2 regions of the Bradyrhizobium sp. 1(2017) genome follow, and region 2 is predicted to be linked to the other one. Evidence: predicted binding sites of a transcription regulator. Region 2 holds the regulator's gene; the other holds the start of a gene.
What was found. Region 2 encodes LexA, which represses DNA repair genes until DNA is damaged. Its sites were predicted from a motif close to TGTTCNNNNTGTGTTCNG; they were not measured.

Region 1 (6,696 bases), 160 kb from region 2:
TGAAGAACTCGGCGGCCTCCTCGACGGTCATGTCGAGCACGTCGGCGATGCTCTTGCCCTTGAACAGCACCTCCAGCGTCTCGCGGTTGTAGCGCTTGCCCTTGCAGACGTCGCAGGTGACGTAGACGTCGGGCAGGAAGTGCATCTCGATTTTGATGACGCCGTCGCCCTGGCACGCCTCGCAGCGGCCGCCCTTGACGTTGAAGGAGAAGCGGCCGGGCTCGTAGCCGCGCGCTTTCGCTTCGGGCAGGCCGGCGAACCATTCGCGGATCGGCGTGAACGCGCCGGTATAGGTCGCCGGATTCGAGCGCGGGGTGCGGCCGATCGGCGACTGGTCGATGTCGATGATCTTGTCGATATGCTCGAGCCCCTCGATGCGGTCGTGCGGCGCGGCGCCCTCGCTGGCATTGTTCAGCTTCCGGGCGATGGCGCGGTAGAGCGTGTCGATCAAGAGCGTCGACTTGCCGCCGCCGGACACGCCGGTGACGCAGGTGAACAGGCCGAGCGGGATCTCTGCGGTGACGTTCTTGAGGTTATTGCCGCGCGCGTTGACCACCTTGATGGTACGGCGATGGTTCGGCGGGCGCCGCTCCGGGACCTCGACCTCAAGCTCGCCGGTCAGGTACTTGCCGGTCAGCGATTTCGGGTTGCGCATGATCTCGGCGGGCGTGCCTTCGGCGACGATGTTGCCGCCATGCATGCCGGCGCCGGGGCCGATGTCGAGCACGTAGTCGGCGAGGCGGATGGCGTCCTCGTCATGCTCGACCACGACCACGGTGTTGCCGAGGTCGCGAAGTCTCTTGAGGGTGTCGAGCAGGCGGGCGTTGTCGCGCTGGTGCAGGCCGATCGAGGGCTCGTCGAGCACGTAGAGCACGCCCGTCAGGCCCGATCCGATCTGCGAGGCCAGGCGGATGCGTTGGCTCTCGCCGCCGGACAGCGTGCCGGAGGAGCGGGAGAGGGTAAGGTAGTTGAGGCCGACGTCGAGCAGGAAGGTGAGGCGCTCGCGGATCTCCTTCAGGATGCGGCCGGCGATCTCGTTCTGCTGCGCGTTGAGCGCTTCAGGCACGGTCTCGAACCATTCGCCGGCCTTTCTGACCGACAGCTCCGAGATCTCGCCGATATGCCTGGCGCCGATCTTGACGCAGAGCGCCTCGGGCTTGAGCCGAAACCCGTGGCACGCCTCGCAGGGGACGTCGTGGAAATACTTCGCCAGCTCCTCGCGCGCCCATTCGCTCTCGGTCTCGCGGTAGCGGCGGTTGATGTTGGTGATGACGCCTTCGAACGGCTTCTTGGTGTCGTAGGAGCGCACCCCGTCCTGGTAGGAGAACTTGATCTCGTCCTCGCCGGAGCCGTAGAGGAGCGCGTCCTTCGTCTTCTTGGCGAGATCCTTCCACTTGGTGTCGAGCGTGAACTTGTAGTGCTTGCCGAGCGCGGTCAGCGTCTGCTCGTAATAGGGCGACGAGGATTTGGCCCAGGGCGCGATCGCGCCCTTGCGGAGGGACAGCTCCTTGTCGGGAATGACGAGGTCTTCGTCGACATGCTGCTCGACACCGAGGCCGCCGCAGGCGGGGCAGGCGCCGTAGGGATTGTTGAACGAGAACAGGCGCGGCTCGATCTCGGGGATGGTGAAGCCGGAGACCGGGCAGGCGAACTTTTCCGAGAACAGGATGCGCTCGGGGCCGCTCTTGTCGTGGATTTTCGCGGTCTTCTTTTTCTCTTTCTCTTCCGCGGGCGCGGTGGCCGGCGCGTCGGCGAACTCGACGACGGCGAGGCCTTCGGCGAGCTTCAGCGCGGTCTCGAAGCTCTCGGCGAGGCGCTGGCCGATATCGGCGCGCACCACGATGCGGTCGACGACGACGTCGATGTCGTGCGGGAATTTCTTGTCGAGCGTCGGCGCTTCGGCGAGCTCGTAGAAGGTGCCGTCGATCTTGACGCGCTGAAAGCCCTTCTTGAGCCATTCGGCGAGCTCCTTGCGGTACTCGCCCTTGCGGCCACGCACGACCGGGGCGAGCAGATAGAGACGCGTCCCCTCGGGCAGCGCCAGCACGCGATCGACCATCTGCGAAACGGTCTGGCTCTCGATCGGCAGGCCCGTGGCCGGCGAATAGGGCACGCCGACGCGCGCCCAGAGCAGGCGCATGTAGTCGTAGATCTCGGTGACGGTGCCGACGGTGGAGCGCGGGTTCTTCGACGTCGTCTTCTGCTCGATCGAGATCGCCGGCGACAGGCCGTCGATCTGGTCGACGTCGGGCTTCTGCATCATCTCCAGGAACTGGCGCGCATAGGCCGAGAGCGATTCGACGTAGCGGCGCTGACCTTCGGCGTAGATGGTGTCGAAGGCAAGCGAGGATTTGCCGGAGCCGGAGAGGCCGGTGAACACCACGAGCTTGTCGCGGGGAATCTCGACGTCGATGTTCTTGAGATTGTGCTCGCGCGCGCCGCGGATCGTAATTGCGCGCAGGTGCGAGCCCGCGTTCTGTTGTTGACGCTTGGCCTTGATCACTTCGTCCATCCCGGTGGTCCTCAAGGAAGCCCAAAGACACGCGATCGCGCCAATGAAAAAGGCGCGCTTCGCCCGGAACCGGGATCGGCGCCGATGGGTATGGCAGCGAACGTAGGAAGAACGAGAGCGGATTTCCAGTGGCGTTTGCGAATCGTCAACGGAATGTTGGCGCGCTGGCGGCATCTGGCAGCAGGAGCGGGGGACTTGTGATCCCACCAAACAAAAAGGCCGGCGCGAGGCCGGCCTTTCGTGACGATGTGACGTCGGTAGTGATCAGTACTTCGCGACGATCGGGCCGCCGAAGTGATAGTTCACGCCGACCTGCACGGTGTGGAGGTTGAGCGTGCCAGAGTTCAGCGGAACGCCCACACCACCGAAATAGGTCTCGCTGCCGAGGCTGCGATAGAGGTACTCGCCCTTGACCGACCACTGCGGCGCGAAGAACGCTTCGACGCCCGCACCGACGGTCCAGCCGGAGTGGAACTTGCTGTCGGAGACGGTCAGGCCGAGCGTAGTGATGCTGATCTTGTTGTCGATCCAGGCATAGCCGCCGGTGCCGTACAACAGCACGTTGTTGACGGCCCAGCCGATGCGGCCGCGAACGGTTCCGAGCGCGTCGGTCTTGGACGCCACGGTGATGCCGAGTGCAGTCGCCGAGGCGTTGACGTCAGCCCAGGCTCCGTCGGCCTCGATGCCGAACACGACGCTGCCGGTCTGCCAATTGTAGCCGGCCGTGCCGCCGACGAAGCCGCCCTGCATTGCCGGGCTGTTGGCGTCTTCCCAAGCGCCGCCGCCGACGACACCGAGATAGAAGCCGGTCCAATTGTACACAGCAGCCGGAGCAATCGGAGCCTTGGTGTACGGACGAGCCGCCAGGTCAGCAGCCGACGCGGGCGCGGCGAGAGCGAACAAACAGGCCGAAGCCAGCAAAACCTTCTTCATATTCAACTAATCCCAGTCCCAGTTTCTGTTGTGCCTTCCGTAATCGGAAAGGCAGCGGACTCGATGGCCCAACTATTGCCGTGCTTACACCAACGAAGCCGCAAGTTGTGTCTCTCAAAAGCCACAACAGACGCAAAACGTAATGGTTGCTGACTCATTACCGCGCTGATCCCAGCAAAAAGGCCGGCGCGAGGCCGGCCTTCGATTCCAAAATGATATCAAGCGGGTATCAGTACCTTGCGATGAGCGGACCGCCCCAGCGGTAATTCACGCGGATGAGAGCCATATCGACGTCCTGGCTGATACGCTCGGAGCGTGTAACGACCCCAAGCGGAGCGATTACGAAGTTGCCAGACCCGGTGAAGTTGAGGGTGCGGTCGCCGAGGAAGATGTGATTGTACTCGAAGCCGACCGACCAGTTCGGCGCGAATCCGAACTCGACGCCTGCGCCCACAGTGGCGCCCCAACGGGATTCGTTGGCCCGGTCGAATTCGAGACCGGTGGCGAGATCGTAGCTCCGGTAGCGATCGCCGACGACGGCGCCGCCGCCCTTCACGTAGAGCAGGACATTGTTCCAGGCGTAGCCGACCTGTCCGGTGAACAATCCGAAGGCGTTGATCTTGGAACGATCGCGCAGGCCCGTCGCTCCGCTGATATTTTCGCCGGAGAAGTCGGCCCAGTTGCCCTGACCCTCGAGGCCGAACACCCAGTTGGTCGACTGCCAGCGATAGCCGACCTGGCCACCGACCGTGCCGCCAACCGCGTTGTGGCAGCCTTCGCCGACCAGAACGCCCGTAACCGGCGTCACGAAATCCCAGCACTTGCGGCTGGTGCCGCCGCCGCCGTTGATACCGATGTAGAAACCGCTCCAATCGTAGATGGTGGCGACCATCGGTGCCGGAGCCTTCGTGTAGGGACGCGCCGCCATATCCGCCGCGCTTGCGGGGGCCGACAGGCCCATTGCCACTATGCCGATTGCTCCAAGCAGAATCTTATTCATTGCAGTCTCCCCAGTTTCGTCCGCTTCTTGAAAATCCCGAAGCGGTTGATCAGGCGCGACGCCCATATGAACTAAGTCCAAGGCAACGGTAGCCTAAGGTGTGGGCAAAGTCCGTCTCCGAAATGCCACACTCGCGCGCCGACTGATCCGCTGCAACTTGATGAATGTTAAGCGGTTTTCCCCGTTCACGGGAACCGGAAAAGGTTCCGTCGAGACGCGCTTTGCGCCGGCGCCACGGTCCGGCCGGGCCTCCATTCAGGATTGCTGCTCGATAAGAACAAATCTGGAACAAACAGAGGGTCGATGCTATATAATGGGGATAACCTGAGGCGTGACCGGCTGATCGGCGCCCGGACGTGTGCGGCGAGCGTATAGGGTCGCCTCAACACAGGTTGCAGGCCGCGAGGGGCGGTCCTGCGTTCTGGAATTCAGTGGCATTCGGAGTGGAGAGCGGCGATGGCGGGAAGCGTCAACAAGGTCATTCTGGTTGGAAATCTCGGCAAGGATCCGGAAATCCGCCGCACCCAGGACGGGCGGCCGATCGCGAATTTGAGCATCGCCACGTCGGAGACCTGGCGCGACAAGAACAGCGGCGAGCGCAAGGAAAAGACCGAGTGGCATCGCGTCGTGATCTTCAACGAGGGGCTCTGCAAGGTGGCCGAGCAGTACCTGAAGAAGGGCGCGAAGGTTTACATCGAGGGCGCACTGCAGACCCGCAAATGGACTGACCAGAGCGGGGTCGAGAAATACTCCACCGAGGTCGTGCTCCAGGGCTTCAACTCGACGCTGACGATGCTCGATGGCCGCGGTGGCGGCGGCGGAGGCAGCAGCTTCGGCGACGAGCCGGGCGGCGATTTCGGCTCCTCCGGCCCGGTCAGCAGCGCGCCGCGCCGTCCCGTTGCCGCTGGCGGCGGACGCAACAGCGACATGGACGACGATATCCCGTTCTGAGGCTGGATCGCAGGCGGTTCGTCCTTCACATTGGCTTATTCGCCCAGAGCGATAAAATTCCCCAGCAATTGACGGGTAAAGCTCGGTTTTCCGAGCTTGCTCATGTTGTGCGTCAGCTTTTGACAGTGTCCGCTGCCAACCTGAAGGTGCTTCCGCATGAGCCTTGCGCCGCTGCTTGATGCTGCTCCGGCGATCCCGCTGCATGCCTTCGCCGCGATGGCTGCGTTCGTCCTCGGGATCGTCCAGATCGCCGCTCCCAAGGGCGCGCTGCCGCACCGGGCTTTGGGCTGGCTCTGGGTGGTGCTGATGCTTGTCGTGGCGCTCAGCTCGTTCTGGATCCACGAGATCCGTCTGGTCGGTCCGTGGAGCCCGATCCATCTGCTCTCGATCTTCGCATTGGCGATGCTCGTATTGGGTGTGATGGCTGCGAGAGCTCACAATGTTCGCCGCCACAGGATCACGATGGCCTCGATCTTCTTCGGCGCCCTCGTGACTGCCGGGCTGTTCACCTTCATGCCCGGCCGGATCATGCACGCGGTGGTTTTCGGGCCTTGAGGGGTGGCCGAAACTCACTGTCGGGCGCGGGCTGCCGGTGCCTCAAAGGATGCCCGGGAACAGCGGTCCGCCAACCCGGTAAGTGCATGAAAAAACGAACGGAAAAAGCGCTTCCCGGGACCCCGCAAGGGTGGTTATCAGGGGTGCGATGCGCTATATGATTCCCAGACAAAACCTCACCGGATTTCCCCTTGGCTGACGACGACAACAAGCCCGGCGACCAGCCGGCGCAACCCTCAGACATTCGCCCCGTCTCCATCCTCGACGAGATGAAGAAGTCCTACCTCGATTACGCCATGAGCGTGATCGTGTCGCGTGCGCTGCCCGATGCGCGCGACGGTTTGAAGCCGGTGCATCGTCGCATCCTGTTCTCGATGAACGAGCAGGGGTTCACGCCGGACAAGAAGCACAAGAAATCCGCCGGTATCGTCGGTGACGTCATGGGTAAATATCACCCGCACGGCGACCAGGCGATCTACGACGCGCTGGTGCGCATGGCGCAGGACTTCTCCTTGCGCGAGCTGCTGGTGGACGGGCAGGGCAATTTCGGCTCGGTCGACGGCGATCCGGCGGCGGCGATGCGCTACACCGAGTCGCGCCTGACCAAGATCGCGCAGAAGCTGCTCGAGGACATCGACAGCGACACCGTCGACTTCCAGGACAATTACGACGGCTCCGAGAAGGAGCCGGTGGTGCTGCCGGCGCGGTTCCCGAACCTGCTGGTCAACGGCGCCGGCGGCATCGC
Region 2 (6,696 bases):
CGCCAAGCGTGTTCAGTGCGTTCCCGCTGTTCGACCACGACCCCTATCGATACTGAAGTGAAAAGGACGCAATGACCGCACTCTCTCCCGGCAGCGCTGATGCGCTCCTGTTCGATCTCGGGCGCGTGGTGCTCGACATCGATTTCTCCAAGGCGATCGCCTGCTGGGCGGGACATGCCGGCTGCCAGCCGGAGGCCATCGTCGCGCGCTATGTGCGTGACGAGGCCTACCGGCTGCACGAGGTCGGCAAGATCAGCGACGAGGATTATTTCCAGTCGTTGCGCACCTCGCTTGGAATCGGCATTTCGGATGCGCAGTTTCTGGAGGGATGGAACGCGATCTTCGCCGGCGAGATGCCTGATATCGCCGAGCTGTTGCCGCGCGCGGCCAAGCAGATGCCGATCTACGCGTTCTCCAACACCAACCGGCCGCATATCGACTATTTCTCGAAGGAATATGCCGGCGTGCTCGGACATTTCCGCGAGCTTTATTTGTCGTCCAGCATCGGCCTACGCAAACCGGATGCGGAGGCGTTCGACCACGTCGTGACGGCGATCGGTGTGCCCGCCAGCCGAATCGTATTCTTCGACGACCTTGCCGAGAACGTCGAAGGGGCGCGGGCACGCGGCCTCACCGCCGTGCACGTCACCTCGCCCGGCGATGTCGGGAACGCGTTGAGGGCGCTGGGCGTCTGACCGCCAGGCGGGCTGGTTCGGGGGCGCCGGAACTAAATTTACGGGTGGCGAGGAACCGAATTCCTCTGTGCATTTTTATACAAAGTTCCGGGAACGAATGGCTGCGTCAGGACTCATGAGTCCGTTGGGACTTCTACATCGGACTGATCGACGTGCTGGGCAAAACCTATCTGACGAAGCAAGCCTCTCTCCTGCTCGAGTTTGCAAGAACCACCTCGGACTCTGAGCTGTCCGCCAAGCTGATCAGCAAGGCGGCCGACTTGAAATCCCAGGCCGACCCGATGCCCGACAAGGATCAAGGCCCAAAAGCTCCTGATGTCGCGCTGGACGGCGGCCCGGACCGCCCCAGCGGGAGTTGACCGATGCTGGCCGTGGCGCTCGTCCTCCTCGTCCTCGCCATGGCTATCCTCTTGCCGGTCTGTCTCGCCTTTCGGATCATGCCGCGGCGGATCTGAGCCGCCGTTCTGAACGAAAATATCGATAGGCGGGACGAATTATCCTGCGTCGCCGCTTTTTGCCTCTGCGCCCGCACTCGGCTAGAACTCTCGCTGCCGATTGCCCGAGCGGCCCAGCAGGAGATTTCACTTTTGGCCCTGATGCCGGTTTCCGACGCGCTTGCCGCGGTGCTGGCGGGTGCAGAGCCGCTGCCTGACGAGACGGTCGCGCTCGATGCAGCCTTCCACCGCGTGCTCGCCCGCGACGTGGCGGCACTGCGCACGCAGCCGCCGGAGGCGATGTCCGCGATGGATGGCTACGCGGTGCGCGCGGCCGATGCGGCGACGATTGATTCTCAGCTGACGGTCATTGGCGAGGTCGCGGCCGGCCGGCCATTCGCCGAGACGGTCGGCTCCGGCGAAGCGGTACGGATCTTCACCGGCGGCGTGATCCCCAATGGCGCGGACGCCGTCGTGATCCAGGAGGATACCGTTGCCGACGGCAGGCGCGTCACGATCAAGGAAGCCGCGGCTGCCGGGCGGCACATCCGTCCCGCAGGCGTCGACTTCTCCGAAGGGGATGTGCTACTGCGCAAGGGAGTTCGCCTCACCGAGCGCGATCTCGCTCTCGCCGCCGCCATGAATTACCCGCAGCTTGGCGTCTGCCGCCGCCCCAAGGTCGCGATCCTCGCCACCGGCGACGAGCTTGTGATGCCGGGCTCCACGCCCGGCCACGGCCAGATCGTCTATTCCAACGGCTATGCCCTACACGCGCTCGCGCGCAGCGAGGGTGCCGAGACCATCGACCTCGGCATTGCCGCCGATACGCTGCAATCCACCGCCGCCGGCATCCGCCGGGCCCGCGAGAGCGGCGCCGACGTCCTGATCACCACCGGCGGAGCCTCGGTCGGCGACCACGATCTGGTCCAGCGGGCGCTCCGGGACGAAGGCATCTCGATGGCGTTCTGGAAGATCGCGATGCGCCCGGGCAAGCCGATGATGCATGGGCGGTTGGGCGCGATGCGGGTGATCGGCCTGCCCGGCAATCCGGTATCATCCTATGTGTGCGCCTTCCTGTTCATGGTGCCGCTGATTCGTGCCTTGTCGGGCCGGTCCGTGATTCATCACCGCCACGAGCGCGCCGTGCTCGGCCGCGACGTGGGCGCAAACGACATGCGCGCGGATTACCTTCGCGCGCGTCTGGAAGAGCGCGACGACGGCACGCTCGTTGCGCTCCCCCTCCATCTTCAGGATTCCTCCCTGCTTGCGAATCTTGCTGCGGCACAGGCACTTCTCGTGCGCATGCCGTTCGCGCCCAAAGCCGAGGCCGGTACGCCTTGCGAGGTGCTGCGCCTGCCCGCCTGAACGGTCCCGCCACACGCATTCCGCGAACTTCGTCGCGTTCACGGTAAATTAAGCAGTTGCGGAACACATATCGAACATATAGTGTCCGTTCATGATTTGTTTCGAGCATGTAGCGGTTCGCCGCTTCAATTCAGCGTCTCGGAATCGAACGACATCAACCGGGGGACTTTGGTCGAGATGTTAACGCGCAAACAATACGAGCTTCTGCGGTTCATCAGCGAACGTCTGAAGGAAAGCGGCGTGCCGCCCTCCTTCGACGAGATGAAGGATGCGCTCGACCTGCGCTCGAAGTCGGGCATTCATCGCCTGATCACCGCGCTCGAGGAGCGCGGCTTCATCCGCCGCCTGCCCAACCGCGCCCGCGCGATTGAAGTCATCAAGCTGCCGGAGCTGCAGGCCGCAGCCGGCAACCGCCGCGGCTTCACGCCAAGCGTCATCGAGGGCAATCTCGGCAAGGTGCGCACGACCTCGAGCCCGCCCGCGGACGAGGGCGAGCGCCCCGTTGCGGTGCCCGTGATGGGCCGCATCGCGGCCGGCACGCCCATCGAGGCGCTGCAGACCCGCAGTCACACCATCAGCGTACCGCCGGACATGCTCGGCTCAGGCGAGCACTACGCGCTCGAAGTGCGCGGCGATTCGATGGTCGAAGCCGGCATCCTCGACGGCGACATGGCCCTGATCCAGCGCAACGAGAGCGCCGATACCGGGGACATCGTGGTGGCGCTGATCGATGACGAGGAGGCGACGCTCAAGCGCTTCCGCCGCCGCGGCGCCTCGATCGCGCTCGAGCCCGCCAACGCCGCCTACGAGGTACGCATCCTGCCGCCCAACCGGGTGAAGATCCAAGGCAAGCTGATCGGGCTGTACCGCAAGTACTGAGAAAGCACTGAGACGACCAGCGGTCATTCGATACCAACGATTCCGATTGGAGCGGACCAGGTTGCCCGCTCCGGCTGGATGGTCTTTCTGGTACTGCGCAGATTGTCCGGCACTTTTCCAGCGCGGTCCTCGGCGTACCGCCGCGAAGCTCATGCTTTGCGACCTCAAGGGATCGACGAGACAGCGATGCGTCGACGCCCGCGCACCACTGACGCCGGCATTCGCCGAATGCACTGAAGCGGGCTTTGTTCCTAATAGATTTGAAAAAATAATGTGATCGCTTCCCGCGAACACCAGCCGCAGATTTGCCCACAACCAAGCAGAGCGTTGTATGCTTCCACTCTGATAGAGGCTTGCGCCTCCGAAAGAGGCGCGGGTTGCTATCATCGAAAGAGGAGCACCCGATGTGTGACTACAGCCTGCATGCCGTTGCATCGCGGCCCGCCGAAGTCGGCGAGACGATCGTGTCGACGACGTTTCGCGGCACCTCGACGCGTGGCTTTGCTTCTGCGGCCGATCCGACCGTGGCCGTCTGCCTGCTGCCGGGAACGGAGCTCGCCTTCGCCGACAACGTCCGTTACGACAATCGCTGGATCTGGACGCGCACCATCAACTCCCGCGTCGGTAAGTTCGGCAAGATTGATCCGCAGATTCCCGATCGCCATCACGACGCGATCGAGTTTCCGGACGGCAAATATGTGCTGGTGACGCAGCTCGTCGAAGGTCAGCGCGCAACCGTGCTGCAATTGCCGGTGACCCAGCCGATCGGCGAGCGCGAGCACAAGCCGCAGATCATCACCGACAGTCGGCCGAGCACGACGCGCCGCCTGCCGATCGACTGATGGGCCGTCCCCGGCCGCCCAGGTCGGGCCTGGATCAAATGCCATCGCCGGCCCTAGCCGGCGAGATGGTATGGTTTGTGTCCCGGCGGAGTTCCGGTCGGACCCGGACCAACCTCGCAGACCAACTCCTCGCAATTATCATTGATCGTCGGCCTGCAAGTCGGCCTCCGCCGGCGTTGCGTCGCGGTTGCGGGCTGCCGCCGCCTTGGGCGCAAGGCTCCCGCCGAAATCACCCTCGCCGGCGCCGGCCGGCAGCCAGGGCCGGCTTGTCCCTCTCGCCCTCACCGCCTGAACCGCAAAACCATCGCCACGCTGCGACAACGCCAGCGCGCCCTGGCTCGTGAGCCGCTGCCGATCGATCACCATCGCCGCGCAATCCGGCGGCGCGGGTCGCGCGGTCACCACCAGTGCGGCGCGGCTGCAATCATCAGCCAGCGCGTCGATGCGCAAGGACAGCGCGACCAACCGGCCATCGGCGAGAGGCGTCACACAGCCGGCCTCGTCGCACGACACGCCGTCGGCCAGCGTACTGCTCGCGGCATCGCGCCGATCGGCGTCGGCCGCTAACCACTCCCTCAGCAGAAAGCTGTCCTTGCTCGCGCGCATGACAAGCAGCTGCCCGTCCCGGCCCCGAACCGCAACGCTCGCGCCGTCTCCGGCAATCAGGATGTCGGGCGGCCGCACCGACATGGCCCAGGCGATGGACGCCAGCAGCACCAGGGCGCCGGACCAGCGCAGGGGCGTTCGCAACAGGCCCATCACGATGATGCCGAGGCTTGCCGCCATCAACGGCGCGATACCGAACGCCGGGATGCGGCCGATGGCGCCCGGCAGAGCCGACACCCAGCGCGACACCGCAACCATCCAGTCGATGCCGATTCCCATCAGCCACCAGAACGCGCTGTCGAGCCCGAAGGGTGCCGCCAGCAGTCCCAGCAGCCCCGCCGGCATCACCAGTGCCGAGACCACCGGCATTGCCCCGAGATTGGCGAGGACACCGTAAGGGGTCACGCGATGGAAGTGGAAGGCGGCATAGGGCGTCGTCGCCAGCCCCGCTATCAGCGAAGCCAGGAACAGCATCGCGATCTCGCGGCCGCCCCACAGCGCGACGCGAGCCGTTGCCGAATGATCGGGCGAGGCAAACAGGTTCGGCATGCCGATCTGCACCAGCGCGACCAGCCCGAGCGTTGCCGCAAACGACATCTGGAAGCTCGGATGCACCAGCGCTTCAGGTGCGACCGCGAGCACGATCAGCGCCGCCACGGCCAGCGTGCGGAAGGTGATTGCGCGGCGATCGACCATGACTGCGATCAGCACCACTGCGGTCATGAAGAACGAGCGTTGCGTCGCGACCTCCGCGCCCGACAGCAGCAAATAGAACGCGGCCGCCACCAGCGCGGCGGCCGCCGACCATTTCTTGATGGCAAAGCCGGCCGCGAGCCCCGGGATCAGCGCCAGCAGCGCGCGCACCGCGAAGAATACGACACCGGCAACGACCGCCATGTGATAGCCGGAGATCGACAGCACATGGCCGAGGCCCGAGATGAACATGGCATCGTTGACGGGCGCGGTGATGGCGTCGCGCCGCCCGGTGAGCAGCGCCGTCGCGATCGCGCGGTTGTCGCCCTCGAGTGTCGCGCGGATACGCGCGTCGATCGCATCGCGCAGGCCCTGCATGAAGGCCGCATAGCGCAGCCGCAACCCGCCGGCGTCGGGCGGCACTGACGCCGTGATCGCGCCCATTACGAAGCCGGAAGCACCGATGCCCTGGAAGAACATGTCGCGCGAAAAGTCGTAGCTGCCGGGGCGCACCGGCGAGATCGGCGGCATCAGCCGTGCCTTCAGCTGCACGAAGCTGCCGACCTCGGGAGCCGTGCCCTTGCGCACCGACAGTCGCACGCGCTCGAGCTTGACCTCGCTGCGCTGGGCCTCCATCGCGGTGACGCGCAGCACGAAGCGGTCGGTACGCTCGCGGATGTCGCGCGCTTCCACGAAGCCCGACAGCGACACCGAATAGAGCGGTTTTGCCAGAACAGTGTGCGCGACGCGCGCCGTCTTCCAGGTCGCCACGGCAAAACCGGCGGCAACCGCCGCAATCAAGATCGCGGGGACAAACAGCCGGCTCCGCCGCAGCAGGACAGCGCCGAGCAGGAGCGCGACGGCCGTCGCGGCGACCACCCACAGCACGGGCTCGTGGTCGGCGGCGAAATAGAGCGCGATGCCGCCGCCGAAGGCGACCGGCACCCACGGTAACAGCCGCCCGGAACCGGCCTCGGCACGCACCCATTCCCGCAACGTCCCGACGATCGCAGGCCAGAGGCCGAAGCCCACCGGCACCAGCCCGCCAGCCGGCGCGGCGCGGCCGACCGGCCACGTTCCAGCTACTCCCTGGGAGCGTCCTGGCCGGCCCGGCTCCGCCATTCTCTGCACCTTGCGATATGCGACGGGTGCAGAGGCTACCGGAACGTGCAGATCAACGAA

Region 1: uvrA (excinuclease ABC subunit UvrA) is a predicted target of LexA. The motif match lies at 2,609-2,626, and genes of this name have one in related genera.

The regions. Positions count from the first base shown of each region.
Region 1 covers NZ_CP050022.2:4,323,439-4,330,134, reverse strand. The annotation lists gene uvrA (excinuclease ABC subunit UvrA) at 1-2,512, opposite strand, end outside; gene HAP40_RS20500 (outer membrane protein) at 2,777-3,445, opposite strand; gene HAP40_RS20495 (outer membrane protein) at 3,675-4,445, opposite strand; gene HAP40_RS20490 (single-stranded DNA-binding protein) at 4,902-5,396, shown strand; gene HAP40_RS20485 (DUF2306 domain-containing protein) at 5,553-5,951, shown strand; gene gyrA (DNA gyrase subunit A) at 6,143-6,696, shown strand, end outside.
Region 2 covers NZ_CP050022.2:4,488,062-4,494,757, forward strand. The annotation lists gene HAP40_RS21270 (alpha-hydroxy acid oxidase) at 1-56, shown strand, start outside; gene HAP40_RS21275 (HAD family hydrolase) at 72-695, shown strand; gene HAP40_RS21280 (hypothetical protein) at 848-1,054, shown strand; gene glp (gephyrin-like molybdotransferase Glp) at 1,283-2,494, shown strand; gene lexA (transcriptional repressor LexA) at 2,672-3,373, shown strand; gene HAP40_RS21295 (hypothetical protein) at 3,778-4,215, shown strand; gene HAP40_RS21300 (ComEC/Rec2 family competence protein) at 4,354-6,636, opposite strand.